4 regions of the Pseudalkalibacillus sp. A8 genome follow, and region 4 is predicted to be linked to each of the others. Evidence: riboswitches for the same ligand, from Rfam matches in the RefSeq annotation. Region 4 holds a riboswitch; each other region holds the start of a gene.
What was found. Region 4 has a riboswitch for thiamine pyrophosphate ahead of tenA (thiaminase II). Riboswitches for the same ligand answer to the same signal wherever they lie in the genome.

Region 1 (4,623 bases), 540 kb from region 4:
CCGGACCTTGAGGAATGGATGATTTTCTCAGCGGCATATGTTCATAGTAGGCTTGATAAGCATTAATACGCCGCTGGATGAATTCTTCAACGGATTGTCCTTTTTCAGGTATTTCATCGGCATAGTTGTTTTCAACTTCATGGTCATCCCATGTTACGATCCAAGGACACGCAGCATGTGCGGCTCTCAAGTCTTTGTCGCTTTTATATTGGGCCAGTCTATTCCGGTAGTCGTCGAGCGTGATGATTTCCGGACCATTATGCGTACGTACATTACCTGTTTTGGAGATATATTCGTTTGGGCCGTATTCATAAATATAATCGCCGAGATGGAACACAAGATCGAGCTTTTCTTCTGCCATATGCCGATAAGCGGTGTAGTATCCATGCTCGAACTGTTGGCAGGAGGCGAAAGCGAAAGTCAGTTTGGATAGAGGTTGGCCCGGTGCAGGCAGTGTTTTGGTTTTCCCGACCGGACTGATTTCGTTACCTGCTTTAAAGCGGTAGTAGTATTGTTTATTCGCTTCCATGTCACCAACTTCTACATGTACTGAATGACCGAGTTCAGGGGTTGCAAGCTCCGTTCCTTGCTGCACGATTTTCCGGAAAGCTTCATCCTCAGCCAATTCCCATTGGACCGGTACATTATAATTCGGCATTCCACCGCCATTCAGTGGTTCCGGGGCAAGCCTTGTCCACAGTACCACGCTGTCAGATAACGGATCACCAGAAGCGACACCTAAAGTAAAAGGATAACTTGTAAATTGAGGAGCAGCTTCGACTCTCAAATTGTTCAAGGGCTGTGTCAGTGTCATACCCAAACCGACGACTGCAATTTTACTCACCTTATCCAAAAAGTCTTTCCGGTTCATAGATCGGTGCAATAATTTTTCAGAATCCTGGAACAAATCTTTTCGGTTCATCAGAAAATCTCCCTTCAGTATGTTGGTACACTTGGATTATAAGGAGGTTAGGTAAAACCAGTATGAATTTCTGATAAACTTCATTTAAAAATGAAATAGACAATCTTCATAAATATACCTACTAATGGACTACCGAAACGTATCAAGATTCATTTTAGGGTTCGATTTTCACTCCATTATGGAATTTAATGGTGATTATATAGGACATGTTACTTGCAGAATGGTAAGTCATTCGCAGTATTATCCAACCTTCTTCCATATACAATACCTTTATCGTTTATTTACAAAAGAATTACCCGTTAAGGAGTCTTGTTTCGACAAGTAAGTCCATCGATGACGAAACAAACGTAAAAACTGAAGAAATTGTTATCGTTCCTCAATTGATGCAATCTCATCGATATCCTCAGCGGAAACCTGTGAGAGGGCATTCAGGAATTCAACCTGGAAACTTCCTGGTCCCTCACCCCCTTTTCGTTCAGCTGCCATCTCTGCTGCTATACCATAGCTTGCTACAGCCGACGTTGCGGCCTTGACCAAATCTTTTTCCACTGCCGAAAAAGCTCCGATCACTGAACTTAGCAGACAGCCTGTCCCTGTGACTCTCGTGAGCATAAAATGACCGTTCCGTGCCACATAAGCCTTATCGCCATCGGAGATGACATCATCTACTCCAGTAACCACTACCACAAGACCCAGCTTCTCTGCAGCAGTTCGTGCTAGTTTTACAGAATCACGGTTCCTTTCCCCGGCATCCACACCTTTGATGGTCCATCTTTCTCCGATCACATTGGCTACTTCTGCGGCATTCCCTCGTAAGATCGAGATATCGATCTCTTTTAAAAGTTTCCGCGCTGTCTCTGTCCGGTAAGGTGTAGCACCAGCCCCTACAGGATCGAGAATAACGGGAACACCATGCTCGTTCGCCGCCTTCCCAGCAATGATCATCGACTCTACCACAGTTTCATCTAAAGTACCGATGTTGAGAACAACTGCCCCTGCAACCTTGGCCATATCTGCAACTTCCTCTTTCGCATAAGCCATGACAGGTGACACGCCTAAAGCTAACAGACCGTTTGCGGTGAAATTCGTCACTACCACATTCGTGATGTTATGCACCAGGGGCTTTTCCTTTCTGACTTTATCCAATGTGTTGGTAATAACGTTTTTATCCATTCTCTATCAACTCCTCTATCTGTCTACTTTTACAACTAGTTCATGACCAATCCACCATCGACCACTAAGTTTTGTCCAGTGACCGCCCTGCTCCAGGAAGACGCGAAGAATAAGACCGAATCCGCAACATCGTCGGGGGTAGTGACTTTTTGGAGTGGTGTGTTTTCTATTATTATCGCAAATACTTCATCAGGTGTAACCGCACTTGCATCTGTTTTTTCTAATAATCCACCAGAAACCATATTGACTGTAAAAGCAAGGAGTGCTCCTTTGCTCGTGTTATATTCATGATAGGCAACGACCGGGTTTTGGAAAAGGTTCGTCCCAATATTGATGACACGGCCGAACCTGAGCTCCGACATATCTTTTTTGCCTGCTTTCACTGTATTCAGGGCTGCTTTAACGCTACCTTCAAATGGGGTCTGATAGTCTTCCCACATGAAAATGTCTGCACTCTTCTTAATTGACAGCATCGAATCTAAAGGCCACCAATGCATTGTTCACGATGGTTGTGATCGGCTTTTTAAAATGATCCTAGCTTTATGGAACATTGCTTCCACTTCCTGAGGTTGTCTAATGTCTGCTTGAATGGCAATCGCTCTATCCTCACCGATTGTTTCAACAACTTGTCTCGCTTTTCCTTCATTTCTAAAGTAGTTGACTACTACTCTTGCACCCTCTCTGCCAAAAGCTTTGGCAATTGAAGCCCCAAGGCCTGCTGCTTCCTGTAATTAAAACGACCTGTTCCCGGATATCCAATCAAAACATCTCCTTCATAATCTTTTCATAAAGAAAACCTAAGCTTTTGCGAAAAGCTTGTTAAAAGTAAAAAGATCACCAGATATCTTAGTGACCTTTTAATAATTAATCTGCAAAAAGCCACTTCCCTACGCTAGTTCTACCTAGATCAGGTTCGAAGGGTCAGAGTATCCACTCCTCTCAGCAATCCATGCTCCCCTAGTGCTCAACCTATTTGAATTTAAAAAATTCATCATAGAAATCGATAGGGTCATAGTTTCTGAGTCGGTGGTTTAATAAAAGAAAAGAAAATGCCTCAGCATAGACGAACCGAATTGATCAGCCGTATAATTAGGTAGAAGACGTTTTTAATATGAATAAACACGTTGGTGATACTATGAAAAAAGAAACGATTCTAAAGTTCGATAAATCAATCGCCCGTAAAAAGCCGAACAACATCCACCAGAAGAAACCTTGCCCATTTTGTGTTACAGAAGGCCTTTCGGAATTATTGGAAACACAGGACTCGATCATCCTTGTGAAAAACAAATATCCCGTCGTACAGGATGCTTTTCAGACAGTGTTGATCGAAACGGATGATTGTGAATCTGAACTATCCGAGTATTCTAAGCCGCATCTTTTTAAATTGATTCGATTTGGAGTCGAGAAATGGTTGGAGATGGAGGAACAAGGGAGCTATCAATCCGTTTCTTTCTTTAAAAACTATGGACCTCTGTCGGGAGGATCTGTCCGACACCCGCATATGCAGATCATAGGCTTCAATGATGTAGATTACCGGGAAAACCTGAAGGAAGATTATTTTATAGGAGATGAAATCCATTGTTCCAACGGTGTCCAACTGAATCTATCAACAATGCCTATGATCGGTTTTACCGAATTCAATATCGTCATGAATGATGATCTCGCCGGAATCGACCAGGCTGCGGACTATATCCAGAAAACCGTACACTATATTCTTCATCATTATAATGGCCAAGGCTGCTCAAGTTATAATCTCTTTTTCTACCATTGGCTGGGTAAGATATTCATCAAGATCATCCCTCGATATCCCACAACCCCGCTTTTTGTCGGATATGGTTTTCGCCAAGTATTCAGCGATCCATTTGTTCTGATTGAGGATTTTCAAAAGTATTCTTTCTAAACGATTCGGGGGGCTAATTATGTCATCTCCAAAATTTCCTGTGGAAAAATCCGCACTTCGGAGATTCCTTTTATCTAAACAAGCTTTATTGGGGGCGGATCGTCCGCTTTCCTCCGCATTACAAATGATCAAGAAGCTTGAATGTGTGCAGCTTGATCCTGTGTCTGTCGTGGAACGAAATCAGCATTTAGTGTTGGGTGCACGTATTCCAGGGTATGAACCAAAGCATCTGGATGATCTCTTAGCGGGAGGAAAAGTATTCGAGTATTTCGCGAATGCTGCCTGCGTCATTCCGATGGAGGATTTCCCTATGTTTGAACCGACCCGCATCCGGATCCAACAAAATGTAGCTGAGTCGTTAGAAAAACAGGGGCTTGTGGTCGACACAGTAATGGAGCAATTGAGATCCGAAGGACCGCTTCCTTCCCGGGCTTTCCAATCGGAAAAACGAGTCCATGGCTACTGGGATAACAAGCTCCCAAAGACGAAAGAAACCTCGCTTGCACTGAATCTGTTGTTGGATTCGGGAATCATCCGAGTTGTAAAAAGAGAACGTACAGAGCGTTATTTTGATATTACAGAGGGGTCGATCAGCCCGGATTTATTGGACAATACTAGCGCAATGGAT
Region 2 (4,623 bases), 1.6 Mb from region 4:
TAGTGTCATTTTACTATAATATCCTTCATTTTGAAAGAATATATCATGGAATCAAGATTAGGTGTGTCAAGTAAATAAACTTGATAAACATTGTTGCATTCTTCTATATCTCATGCTACTATAATGTAGTGTTTTCGTAAAAGTTTACTAAATGAGATTATTCAATTTTCTTATTTGCAATAAAGGAGGTACCAATCATGGCTAGAAAATGTGTTGTTACTGGTAAGAAGACAAACTTTGGAAACAAGCGTTCTCACGCGTTGAACACTACTAAACGTAAATGGGGAGCGAACGTTCAAAAAGTTCGTATTCTTGTTGACGGTAAACCGAAACGTGTATATGTATCTGCTCGTGCCTTGAAGTCAGGCAAAGTAGAACGTGTCTGATCAAAAGCAGAAAAAGGACTGGTTCATTCTTATGATGAGCCAGTCCTTTTTTATGGTGGTATTCGAGTTTAGTGCGCGTTTTAAAGATGATTTGCTTGTTTTAAAGATATTTTTGATTTTTTAAAGATATTTTCTAATTTGTTCCATTTTCTCTTTCATTTTTAAAGATAATCAGGATGGACGACGTATCTTCCCGTTTTCCGTACCAACGCAGTTCCATGAATGATGAAACAAAAAAGCACCTGAGTTGGTGCTTTTTTGTTACCCTTTTTTAAATGATCCTAAGATCGCCCTAACGAATCCGCCTAAAAACTTTGGCAGCTTGATGGTATAAAATTTCATGATTCCGCCTCCTCCAACGTTAGTTTCCAGAAGACTCCCCTTCGGAAATTTAACATTCTATTTAAGTATATTCGTCTACTTAGAAATAGTACCCGGAGTTTGTAATTTTCCATCTCGATCTTTGCTTCTTATCATCATAATTATGCCGTCATCAAATGAATAAGTACCTTTTTTTGTTACAAGCTCATTTGAAATGCAAAGGGTCGATCCCCATTCTATCTTCGCCTCCTCCAACGGATAACGAAAACCAACAAGCGTCATGCCTGTTACGAGCGGGGAAAATGGAAGGAAAGAAACATACGGAAATTCATGACTCGCTTCAATTGTATATGACCCCGGACTCCTCATCACGATGATGTTATCCCGGTCTACAATCTCCACCTCTATCTTGTGTTCCAAACCTACCTTCAAGAGTTGGATATTGATCAATTCATGATCCAAACGGCCGCCTGTTGCGCCATATAAAATGATTTTTTCTGGCCTTTGTTCTATCGTCCATCTTAGTGCCAGTTCCAGATCTGTCATGTCTTTTTCACATTCGAATGTATAGAGTTCCATTTGTTTTTCTTGAAGTCTGGTAAATTCTTCACCTGAAATAGAATCAAAGTCACCGAAGGCGGCTATTGGCTTTATATCTCTTTTTTGAAGGTAAAGGACCCCTTCATCCACCCCTATAAACAATGCATCATCCAATTGGAGCCGATCGGGCAGAAGATATTCAGGTCCTCCAGAAACTAAACAAATCGTCTTCAATAAGGTCACTCTCCATGAACCAACTTAGGAGCTGTTTTTGATAAAAGAACTAATAGAATCACTGTCAGAATAAATGTCGGTGCAATATAAGAAAAATTATACATGAAGGAATAGGTAAATGCTGGTGTACCTTCAGGTGCCTGATCAGCGAAAAATGCCACCCCAGAAATGACATGGCTTGTAAGGCGGAGTATGCTTCCAATAAAGGTACCTGCAATGATCAACAATACTCTCTTACCGAATGAATCGCTCCACTTCGGTCTTGCAAGGCCAGCCAATCCAACGACTAGAAATGCCAATGGGTAATCTAGGATGACCTGTAAGAAATAATAGATATACGGATTGATCAATAATTGCAATAGACCGATCAACATCCCAGTCAATACCCCAGCAAATAACCCTCTACGAAAAGCCATGATAAAAATAGGTACCATCTCCAACGATACTGAACCTCCAAAAGCCCATGGACCGCTCAATTTAATAAATCCTAGTATAATCCCTAAAGCGGCCATAATTGCAACTTCAGCAATCAATAAATTACGATTTCTCATTTCTATTCTCCCCTTACAGTAAAGAACCCTTGACTGAACAATTAAAAAGCAACTGCATAGGGATACAGTTGCTTTCATCAAATATAAATCACTTGAAAGCCAACTTCCCTCCGCAGGTTTGATCCTGTTCAGGTTCTCAGGGTCAGGAGCATACACTCCACTCTCAATCTCTTCAAGAGATTCCCCTAGTGGTTTCATTACTATATTTTTATTTCTAAATCATTATACACCACGGATGGCGTCAATTGCATCCTTCCGGTTTTCTTTTTTGTAGATAGCAGATCCAGCCACCAGCACATTCGCACCATATTCCCGGCATAACTTAGCTGTTTCTGGATTGACACCCCCATCAACCTCAATTTCGATTTCCAATCCTTTTTCCTTACAAAGCTCAGAAACTTCCTTGATTTTCGGAAGAACCCGGTTTATGAAAGATTGACCACCGAATCCAGGGTTCACAGTCATCAGCAAAACAAGGTCCACATCTTCAATGACATGTTCAATCATACTGACTGGTGTGTGAGGATTGAGAACAACTCCTGCTTTTTTACCATGGTCTTTGATCAAATTTACTGTACGGTGCAGATGCGGGCAAGCCTCCACATGAACAGAAATGATATCCGCACCTGCTTTAGAAAATTCCGGAATGTATTTGTCAGGGTTTTCAATCATCAGATGGACATCCAGTGGAAGATCCGTGATAGGTCTTATTGCATCGACAATCAACGGTCCAATCGTAATATTCGGTACAAAGTGTCCGTCCATGACATCGACATGGATATAGTCTGCTCCCCCTGCCTCAACATCTTTTATTTCCTCTCCTAACCGGGAGAAATCTGCTGAAAGGATCGATGGTGCAATTTTAGTCATGACTAATACCTCCGTTTTTGGTCTTTGATCTCTTGAAGAAATTGTACGTAATGGTCATAACGGAATTGAGAGATTTCGTTATTTCCCAAAGCTTCTTTTACTGCACACTTCGGTTCTGATATATGGGTACACCCTCTAAATTTACAATCCGGACGGCGATCCCTCATTTCAGGAAAGTAGATTGATAAGTCCTCTGGTTCGATTTCGATGAAATCCAGTGAGCTGAAGCCAGGAGTATCTGCTACAAGCCCTTCTCCAAAAGGGATCAGTTCGACATGTCTTGTTGTGTGCTTCCCTCTTCCAAGATGATCAGAAATATCGTTGGTTTCCAGGTTTAATTCAGGGTTTAATGCATTCAACAATGTCGACTTACCGACACCTGACTGGCCTGCAATGACCGTTACCTTATCCTCAAAAAGTGCTCTTACCTCTCCTAATCCTCTTTGTTCCAAAGAAGAAGTTTCGATAACTTGGTAGCAGATCTTACGGTATACCTCCAACTCTTTTTCGATTTCCTTGTCATCTGTCAATAAATCAAGTTTACTAACACAAATAACCGGAAGAATATCGTTCGCTTCAATATGGACTAAAAACCGATCCAAAAGGAGCGAATTAAAGCTTGGCCGGCGTGCGGAAAAAATGATAAGTGCCTGGTCAATATTTGCAACAGGTGGTCTGATCAGTTCATTCTTCCGTTCGAAGATTTCCATAACATAACCGTCTGTCTGGTTGGTCGATTCAAATACAACTTCATCACCAACAAGAGGTGTCAACTTTCGTTTTCGAAAATTCCCTCTTCCTCGGCATTGATAGATTTCATTTTCTTCTTCACTTTTCACATAATAATACCCGCTCAATGCTTTAATGATCGTTCCTTTTGGCATGCAGTTCATCTACTCTCCATTCTGAAAGTTTTTCGCTTCTTCATACGTATATGATTCATTATAATACTCTTCATCGTCTACATAGACTTTGTAACTACCTTCACCGTTATACTTTATGGTCAAAGGGATTTCGAACATTTCTGTTTCAGAGATTTTTTTATCGACAATCGTTTGCTCCCCGTTCGCGTCATTCGTCACGATCCGGACCTGTTTCGGTTCATTCTTTCGTTCCTTATCGTTTCCGTTTCCATTTCCATTTCCATTTCCATTTCCATTTCCATTTCCATTACCATCACCGCTACCGGCATCATCATCGCTACCGGCATCATCATCGCTGAATTCTATCTCCACCATATCTTTGATGGTGACTGGCTCTGGTACACCTTTTGAAACGGTCACGGTAATTTCATCACCAGCCCTCACTGTTTCACCTGGATTCGGATTCGTACTTATGATGTTCCCTTCGTCAATATCCTCTGAATACTCCCGTTCAGCTTCTTTTAAGTTGAGCCCATTTTCATTTGCATACGTTTTTGCTTCTTCAAGTGACTTTCCTGATAGGTCTGCAAGATCAAATGGAGGAGGCCCACTGCTGACATATAAAATCAAAACTTCTTGGCCCGGCACGACCATTTCCCCTGCTTCCGGAATTTGTTCGATGATCTGTCCAGCGGGAACATCTTCACTGCTTTTTGTTGGATAATCGACCCGTTTGAAAAGATCCTCAACCTTCGTCCGCTTCACATCGTCTTCTCCTTGGCCTACATAGTTCTCTACTTCAAACTTTTCAGGGCCAGAACTGACAATTAGTTTCACCGTCGCATTTTCCTTCACGGC
Region 3 (4,623 bases), 680 kb from region 4:
GCCCTTGGAAAATCACTACCCGAAATAAAAAAGGAGTCCGTTAACAACGTACAAGAAATGCGCGAGGTTTTTAGAAAAACGGATGACCTTGTTCATGAATTTCTGTATGAATTTAAAGACGAATGGGATCACACCATTAACGTTTCCTTTAAGCGTGGTGGTAGTGCGGAGTTTACCGCATTATGGCTTTTTACGCATACCGTCACACACGAATTTCACCATAAAGGGCAAATTGTAAAAATAGGAAGACAACTCGGGTATATCCCGCCGGATACGGACCTCATTGAACCTAACATTTTAAACGTGAAATCGGAATCTTAATGAAAATTGTGCTGAATTGGAACATATATTCATAGATTACAAGGAAAATATACGATGAATGGGTCACTATTGAATTGATTTAGACTTACCCGATTTTAAGAGTTATTCCATGAGAGGGGGGGCGAGTGATGAGCATCTTGTAATGGCTCGTCACCCATTATGGATTATGAAAACAAGAAGACCTTGCCTTAATTTTAATAAGACAAGGTTCTTGAATCTCACATATCAATAATATAAAACATTGACTTTATTACACTTTAGACATTTTTCATAATTTTGATGACCTTGAAAATGATGATCACAATTTTGCTGTAAATCTATTAGACGTTTCTCTAAAAAAGCAAGATGAGCTTTGTATTGATTAATTTCCTCTTCGATTTTTTGAGCATCCACCGTAATATAACCTCCTCAGAAAGTTACTGATATATACTACCTCCAGATTGCTTAAACTCTTCTGCTTTTTCCTTCATACCTTTATCAATCGCTTCCTTCGTATCAAGTTTGTTTTCTTTCGCATAATTACGAATATCTTGTGAGATTCTCATGCTACAAAATTTTGGTCCACACATTGAACAGAAATGTGCTGTTTTTGCACCTTCCGCAGGTAGAGTTTCATCATGATATTCCAATGCTCTTTCAGGATCTAAGGATAGATTGAATTGATCTCTCCAGCGGAATTCAAATCGAGCTTTTGATAAGGCATCATCTCTTTTGTGTGCACCTGGATGTCCTTTTGCCAGATCAGCAGCATGGGCAGCGATTTTATAGGTAATGACTCCTTCACGAACATCATCTCTATTCGGTAGGCCTAAATGTTCCTTTGGTGTGACATAACAAAGCATGGCTGTTCCATACCAACCAATCATTGCTGCACCGATAGCAGAGGTAATGTGATCATAACCAGGTGCTATATCAGTTGTAAGAGGTCCAAGGGTATAGAATGGTGCTTCCTTACAAACTTCAAGTTGTTTATCCATGTTTTCTTTTATAAGATGCATCGGCACATGTCCAGGACCTTCGACCATGACCTGTACGTCGTGCTCCCATGCAATCTGTGTCAACTCCCCAAGAGTCTCCAGTTCTGCAAACTGCGCTTCATCATTCGCATCTGCAATGGACCCAGGACGTAAACCATCTCCTAAAGAGAATGCAACATCATAAGTTTTCATAATTTCACAAATTTCTTCGAAGTGGGTATATAAAAAGCTTTCTTTATGATGATATAGACACCATTGTGCCATGATTGAACCGCCCCGTGAAACAATTCCTGTCAAACGTTTCGCTGTTAACGGGACATATCGTAAAAGGACACCCGCATGAATGGTGAAGTAATCAACACCTTGCTCAGCTTGTTCAATCAAGGTATCGCGGTAAATCTCCCATGTAAGGTCTTCAGCAATACCATTAACTTTTTCCAGAGCTTGATAAATAGGAACGGTACCGACAGGAACGGCTGAATTTCGAACAATCCATTCCCGGGTTGTATGAATGTTTTTCCCTGTTGATAAATCCATAATATTATCAGCACCCCAGCGTGTCGCCCAAGTCATTTTTTCAACTTCCTCTTCGATGGAAGAAGAAACAGCTGAGTTTCCAATATTCGCATTGATTTTAACATGGAAATTACGTCCTATGATCATAGGCTCTGTCTCTGGATGGTTGATATTAGAGGGTATGATCGCCCGGCCTCTTGCGACTTCATCCCGTACAAATTCGGGATCCATATTTTCCCTTAATGCGATAAATTCCATTTCTGGAGTGATTATTCCCTTTTTTGCATAATGGAGCTGTGTAACATTTCTTCCTTTCTTTGCACGTAATGGGTTACGTTTTAAACCAGGAAATACGTTATGGTTGGCACGAGGGTCATCTTTATCACGATAACCATTATCTTCAGGCTTTATGTCTCGACCCTGATATTCTTCAACATCGCCCCGTTCATGTATCCATCTGCTTCGAAGTGAAGGAAGGCCTTTTGTAATGTCTACTGAATAATCATCATCCGTATAAGGACCGCTTGTATCGTAGACACGTACTGGCAGATTTTCTTCTTCACCAAAAGAACCTGTTGTCGGATTCAATTCAATTTCGCGCATCGGAACCTTGATATCAGGTCTTGAACCTTGTACGTAAACTTTCTTACTACCTGAGAAACTTGACATGATGGAAATGTTTTTTTCATTCAATGAGGTTGCTGACATTAATCAATCTCTCCTTTGTTATGATTTAAAGGACGAGATCCAGAACAAGACAACGGCATGAGATGAAAGCTGAACATAAAAAAGCCGGATCCCAAAAATGCATGGACCCGGCTTCATATGTAGAAGTATCATCTCAATAAAAGAGGTTATATCTAACTTCCCCACGCTGGTATGATCCAGATCAGGTCCAAAGGGTCAAGAAACTTTAATGTGTTTCTCTCTCAGCCCAAACTATTGGACTCCCCTAGTTATTGCTTATTCAATTGCATTTCAGTATACATGAAATTCCGGTAAAATAAAAGGCGATATAGTTAATTCATAATTTTATACTAGCCAACTTTAATAGAATAACCCTTCAAAAACAAAGAGCTTGGAAAAAACCTAGCTTGAGGTGAATGAATCATAATGCTATGGGAAAATTTTGATAAAAATGAAATCAGTATTTTACTTATGTTGATAATAACATTTATCATTGTCTGGCTTCTTCCGAAGAGATTACCTCGTAAAATTACATATTTAAGTTTATTATGGGGGTTATCGAGTGGAATGTTGTTGGATTTTACAATAGGTGGGGGGCAAATGGACTTTTATAAGGTAAATGATGTCCAAAACTATGAATTATTCGATTTCCTCTATTATGTTTTATTCAGTCCATTTGGTTATTTCTTTGTCTATTTTTATGAACACTCGATATCAATAAATATACTTTATTTGGTATGTAATAGGGTGGAGCTTCGTTGCGGTAGGAGTAAATTGGCTTCTTACATTGCTGGATATCATTCAATTCCAGAAAGGTTATATACTTCCTTACTCATTTGCGGTATTTTTGATTATCCAGACAATTACGGTCCTTTACTATGAATTCATCAAATCAAGACAGGAAGTATTTTCAGGGAATGTGCTTTAATTTTTGGCATCTCTTTTTATCAGGGCATACGCTCATTTTTTGTAATTTTCAATCCCATCTTTCAATTTTTTTCAAACAACAAGGTGTAGAAATATCGATTATGTTTTGGTAGTTGAATTGCGGGCTCTACATAAAAAAACCTGAAGTAGCTGGGAATGGCTCACTTCAAGGTTTGTGACAGAATTCTATTTTAGTTTAATACAAGTGATCAAGAACGGTTGGTTAAAGAAAATCCGGTACTATCAAGGATTTGTTGTACCTTGACTCATTTCTTCCTTTATAGATCCCTTATACTGTAAGCCAAGGATCAGTCCGATCACAGTACTAGCAGTCAAGAACATGAAGACAAACCAGTAGCCTCCTGATCTGCCTGAACCATCAGAAATAGCAAGCAGTCCCGTCAATATTGGAATCCCTATCGCACCACCGCTATTCCGGCTAAGTTGTACCATTGCACCGACAACCGCTTGTTTACTCTCGGAGACTGCATTTTGAGCCGGAAGCAAAAATGTCGGAAGAAGAATGCCCAGACCGAATCCTAAAAGGAAAATGAAGATATATGAAATAAAGTTGAACTCCTGTATCATACTCATAACACTCAATGCAGCCAAACTTATACAGGACATGATCCAACCCACTACACTTATCGATTTGTAGCTGAATCGTTTGATGATACGGCCACTGATGATTACGCCGAGCCCCATGCCTGCCATGAGTGGAATGAGCAATTTGCCGCTATTCACTGCTCCAGACCCGAGAACATGATTCGCGTAAAGAGGCAATATGGCAATGGCTCTATACATCAATATACCGACTAGGAAAGCACTGATGTTTGCCAGCTGGACGTTCCTGATCCGAATTAGATCTGGTGAAATCACAGGATCTTCATGCTTCTTTTCTTGAAAAACGAAAAAGAGTAAAAGAAGGATACTTGCTATGAATAAAGTCAGAGTAATGCTATCGAATCCCGTTTCACCAAGACGTGTCCATGCTTGAATCATCATTGCAATAGAAGCGCCAAGAATAAAAGCACCTATCCAATCAAAATATTTTAGTGACCTATTGAATGCTGTTGGCGGATCTGTAAAACGGTATATGAAAAGTATGGATAAGACTCTAAATGGGATCACGATGTAAAATGCCCAATTCCAACCGAATCGTTGAGCAACCATACCACCAAGAATAGGACCAAGA
Region 4 (4,623 bases):
TATGTGGACGTCACGTGACAGTAATCCGTTTTCAATTGTCCAGACCCGGGTAGCGAAATGCTCGACGATATTGGTATCATGCGTCACCATGAGAATCGTAACGCCAGCCTTCCGATAATCTTCAAGCATCTCCAACAACGCGAATGTGTTTTGCGAGTCCTGGCCGAACGTCGGCTCATCCAACAGCAATATCGGCTGGCCCTTCACAATCGAAGCGGCGACACTCAATCTTCGCTTCTGTCCCATCGAGAGATGATAGGGGTGATGATTTTGAAATGGAATGAGTCGGAAGCGATCAAGCAGCTCGAGCACCTTCTTTTGAATGACCACCTCGTCAAGCTTCTCTAGCCTCAATCCATAAGCGATTTCCTCATAAACCGAGTTGGTCACGAACTGGAACTCCGGGTTTTGAAAGACGAAGGTCAGATGATTTGCAATCTGTTTTCCCTTTTTAATTGGGTTGCCGTGAATTTCATACATTCCTGCTGTCTTGATAAATTGCATGAGCGCGTGTAACAGCGTGGACTTTCCTGCTCCATTTTCACCAACAATTGCAATCCACTCTCCTGCTCGAACCGTAGCCTTTTCTACTGAGATAAAAGGCTTCTTCTTCCTGTAACCTTTAAAATTGTTGAGATGAAGCACAACTTCCTGATTGGATACTGCGTTTTTTTTCAAAGGTCGGCCGCTTAAATAGTCCTGCCAAACGCCAGGATACCAGATACCCTGCTCCTTCATCGTTTTCCGGTAATTTTTCAGGACCCAATCCTTCTCGCCATCTGCAATGATCTCGCCCTCTCCATTGAACAGGATGATACGATCGACCAGATCTAGAACATGATCCAGCTTATGCTCCACGATCAACAGGGTTTTATCCGTGCTGATCGCTTTGACTGTTTCCCAAATTTCTTCAGTCCCTTGAGGATCGAGTAAGGCTGTCGGCTCATCCAGAAACAAGACATCGGGCTCGAGAGCAAGAATCGAAGCGATCGCCAGCCGCTGTTTCATCCCTCCAGACAGCGTATGGATATTGGTATGAGGATCAGCCAGTTGTAACCCTACTGCTTTTAAAAGTGTTTTGATCCTGTCGGGCATATCTTTACGCGGTACTTGCAGGTTTTCGAAAACGAAAGCCAGCTCCTCGTCTGCATAAGGCATACAAAGCTGCGAATCTGGATCCTGGAAGACATAGCCCCAGGATACGGGTTTCTGGATTTGATCAGCTTTCATCGGAACCTCGATCGATTTCGGGATGATACCCGACATGACTTGCAGCAAGGTCGATTTTCCACAGCCGGACGGTCCAAGTAAAAGGACTTTTTCCCCTTTTTCAATATGGAGCGATAAATCTTTGAAAAGCAACTGTTCGTCACCCGGAAACTTGAGACGGAGATTTTCAAGTTGGATCATCGAATCACCCCGCTACTGATCGAGTGCATCGTAATCTTTCTTTGATGCCGGGCGCACCAGGTTCGTCACCCCGGTCTTTTCGAGCGCTTTCACGAGATAATAGGCAGCCACTCCTGCTATAAGAATCGACCCGATGATACGGAAACCAAGGAAAAGGCTGAGGTTCCACAAAGCAAGATCCTCGATATAGCCTTTGTAATAATCCATGATGATTGAACCGATTGCTGAACCGACTGCCGCAAGACTCACAACCGTAACATCAAAGCGCTTATACCGGAATGCCATGAAGACGAGCTCAGCAAACAACCCTTGCACGACACCAAATAACAGCACTTCAAGACCCCATTCGGATCCGACCAGGAACTCGCCGGATGCGGCAGCGACTTCTGCCAGGAAAGCGACCCCTGGTTTACGGATGATGAGGAACGCAACGGTAGCTGCCATGAACCACATTCCATAAATCAGTTGATCGATGTGGAGCCCAAGTGGTTTTACAAGGTAATAGAGCGGACCCCACAGCTTATAAACAATTCCGAACCCGATGGCTATGACGATTGTAACGAGGATATCTGTCAGCTTCAGACCTTTGTTCATGATGTTGCACCCTTTCCTGTTCCTGCGTGTTGTTGGAGGTCGATCGGCCATTTTTGTAAGGTGTAGGCCATTTCCCAGAACTCAAATTCATACTGGCTGCTGATGATAAAATGCTCTTTCATCCGTTCGCGGTCCGACTCCGTCACGTTTTCAGCGATCTGGTCGAATCTGTGGATCTGTTCCTCTACAAGCTCGCGGAACCATTCCCCGCCATACGCGGCAATCCATTCTTGATAAATCGGTTCATCAGGTTTGAATCCTTGGAGTCGTTCACCAATTTCATAATAAAGCCAGTAACACGGTAAAATCGCAGCGATGATATCCCCGAGATGGCCAAATTGCGCCGCACGGTACATATGGGATGTGTATGCATACGCTGTCGGTGCTGGTTGGAAGGTGAACCGTTCTTCGTCTGTGATCCCGAGTTGTTTCGAAAAATTCTCATGCAATGACAACTCCGCTTCGTAAGTACCTTTTGCATGGGACGCCATGCTTGCTGTCGTTTCAATGTTCGGTGATTTCGCTGCACCCAACGATTGAACCCTCGCAAAATGGGACAGATAGTAGGCGTCCTGCAGAACGTAATACCGGAAGTTCTCAAGCGGGAGTGTTCCATCAGCGATCCCTGTTACAAAAGGATGCTTAAAGCTCGCTTCCCAGATCGGATCTGCTGCTTTCCTTACGTGCTTTGAAAAAGACATGTATATTCCTCTCCTTTTTCCAGACGACCCACGATTCTGCAATTATTTCAATTAAAAAACCACTTTCTTTTTTCAAGAAAGTGGTTGGTTGAGTGTAGAATCGGTCCATAGTCGTTATGTAACCCTAACCACCACTTCCCTACGCTGGTATAAACCAGATCAGGTTCCAAGGGTCTTAAAGCTACACTTTAATCTCAGCCTTTACGAGAAGGCCCCCCTAGTGGATCGTCTTGTATAGTATTTTCGATGTAATCGTAACATGTATAGCCAAAAAGTCAAATGATTTTTCAGGAAAGAAGATTTTCATCCAGTAAAATCGCTACCGGAGCGATTTTTTCTGCTATTGGAGGTCTGGGGGTGCGATTTGGGTATCGCGATAGGATTCCAAAATGAAAATTGTCACGACATGTCCATCTAGCGCCTACTTCACGAGCGAATTTTTAAAAGCATAGATGACGGCTTGTGTTCGATCCTGAACTTCAAGTTTGTCGAGGATGTTGCTGACGTGGGTTTTCACTGTTTTCAACGCGATCACCAGCTCATCGGCAATTTCCTGGTTCGTCTTACCCTCCGTTATCAGCATCAAAATTTCGAGTTCCCGGTTCGTCAAATCTTCATGAGGAGGCCGTACATTGCCACGACGCATTTTCGTCATCATTTTACCTGTCACTTCAGGCTCAAGAACCATTTCCCCGCGATATGTGGCACGGACCGCATCAGCAATCGTACTTGCCTTCGAGGTTTTCAGCATGTAACTCGTCGCTCCGCTTTCAAGTGCCGGATACACCTTCTCATCATCAAGAAAACTCGTCACAATGATGATCTTTGCTTCAGGCCATTGGTCGATGATCTGTTTCGTCGCTTCAATCCCGTCCATCTCTTTCATGACAAGATCCATCAGAATCACATCCGGGCGCAGCTCAAGAGCTAGATCGACCGCTTCCCCGCCATCTCCTGCTTCACCGACGACTTCGATATCCGGTTGATTCGACAGATAAGCCGCTACACCGATCCTCACCATTTCATGATCATCTGCAAATAATACTCTAATCATCGTTTTCATCCCCCTCTCGTATGACAGGAATCCTTACTTCCAGCCGTGTCCCCTTGTTCGGCACGCTGATGATTTTCAACGTCCCGCCCAGCTCTACAGCACGTTCATGCATGTTTTGCAGTCCATATGAACCTGCCTTGCTCGATTCCACATCAAAGCCGACTCCATCATCGACAACCCGCATCAGGACGGTCCCTTCACGTTCGATACATAACACCTCAAGTGAGTTTGCCTTTGCATGACGAAGCGTGTTGGACACCGATTCTTGTAAAATCCGGAACAAGTGGTCCTCCACACCTTTTTTCAAAGGAATCGATTCTAGCTTCCAATCGATCTCAAGCGGAACTTTTTGTGATAGCTCCATCAGCAATTCCTTGATGCCTTCTTCAAGTGTTTTCCCTTTCAGCGCAACTGGTCTTAAGTGTAAAAGAAGCGCCCGCATTTCAAGCTGGGATTGATGTATCATCTCCTCGACAAGCTTCAGCTGCTTCCGCTCTCCATGATCGGCTCCCTCATTCGATTCATTCACAGCAGACATCAGCATCGATGCGGCGAACAACTGCTGGCTGACTGAATCATGAAGCTCTCGGGCCAAACGGTTCCGTTCTTCAGAAACGACCTTCTGGATCCGCTTCTCCTGATCTTCCGCTTTTTCATTAGCGAGCTTTTGAGATAACTTCGTCTGCTCTGATATGTGATGTTGAACTTTTTCCAATGATGACCAAATTTCATCAAATTCCTGTGTTTTGGTTTTGACATTCACTGCTTCCATTGGTCGTCCTTGGCCGATTTGAGCAAGGGCACTTACCACATGTTCAAGCTGCTTTCTCCAGTACATCCCTGAACTAAAACCAAAAACGATGC

Region 1: it holds a riboswitch for thiamine pyrophosphate, as region 4 does, so the genes downstream of both, ACJROX_RS06085 (SDR family oxidoreductase) here and tenA (thiaminase II) in region 4, are expected to answer to the same signal.
Region 2: it holds a riboswitch for thiamine pyrophosphate, as region 4 does, so the genes downstream of both, thiT (energy-coupled thiamine transporter ThiT) here and tenA (thiaminase II) in region 4, are expected to answer to the same signal.
Region 3: it holds a riboswitch for thiamine pyrophosphate, as region 4 does, so the genes downstream of both, thiC (phosphomethylpyrimidine synthase ThiC) here and tenA (thiaminase II) in region 4, are expected to answer to the same signal.

What each region holds. Positions count from the first base shown of each region.
Region 1 covers NZ_CP174509.1:1,159,287-1,163,909, reverse strand. Annotated here, with positions in the region: gene ACJROX_RS06095 (alkaline phosphatase D family protein) at 1-922, opposite strand, end outside; gene thiM (hydroxyethylthiazole kinase) at 1,289-2,095, opposite strand; partial or broken gene ACJROX_RS06085 (SDR family oxidoreductase) at 2,131-2,796, opposite strand; TPP riboswitch at 2,963-3,064, opposite strand; gene ACJROX_RS06080 (DUF4931 domain-containing protein) at 3,207-3,995, shown strand; gene ACJROX_RS06075 (winged helix-turn-helix domain-containing protein) at 4,015-4,623, shown strand, end outside.
Region 2 covers NZ_CP174509.1:2,256,884-2,261,506, reverse strand. Annotated here, with positions in the region: gene rpmB (50S ribosomal protein L28) at 198-386, shown strand; gene spoVM (stage V sporulation protein SpoVM) at 648-728, opposite strand; gene ACJROX_RS11740 (thiamine diphosphokinase) at 804-1,481, opposite strand; gene thiT (energy-coupled thiamine transporter ThiT) at 1,487-2,032, opposite strand; TPP riboswitch at 2,121-2,229, opposite strand; gene rpe (ribulose-phosphate 3-epimerase) at 2,255-2,902, opposite strand; gene rsgA (ribosome small subunit-dependent GTPase A) at 2,905-3,786, opposite strand; gene pknB (Stk1 family PASTA domain-containing Ser/Thr kinase) at 3,796-4,623, opposite strand, start outside.
Region 3 covers NZ_CP174509.1:1,298,815-1,303,437, forward strand. Annotated here, with positions in the region: gene ACJROX_RS06810 (DinB family protein) at 1-321, shown strand, start outside; gene ACJROX_RS06815 (serine protease) at 547-714, opposite strand; gene thiC (phosphomethylpyrimidine synthase ThiC) at 738-2,522, opposite strand; TPP riboswitch at 2,664-2,778, opposite strand; gene ACJROX_RS06825 (hypothetical protein) at 2,973-3,383, shown strand; gene ACJROX_RS06830 (MFS transporter) at 3,672-4,623, opposite strand, start outside.
Region 4 covers NZ_CP174509.1:615,450-620,072, reverse strand. Annotated here, with positions in the region: gene ACJROX_RS03245 (ABC transporter ATP-binding protein) at 1-1,410, opposite strand, end outside; gene ACJROX_RS03240 (ECF transporter S component) at 1,423-2,004, opposite strand; gene tenA (thiaminase II) at 2,001-2,705, opposite strand; TPP riboswitch at 2,825-2,934, opposite strand; gene ACJROX_RS03230 (response regulator) at 3,127-3,759, opposite strand; gene ACJROX_RS03225 (sensor histidine kinase) at 3,752-4,623, opposite strand, start outside.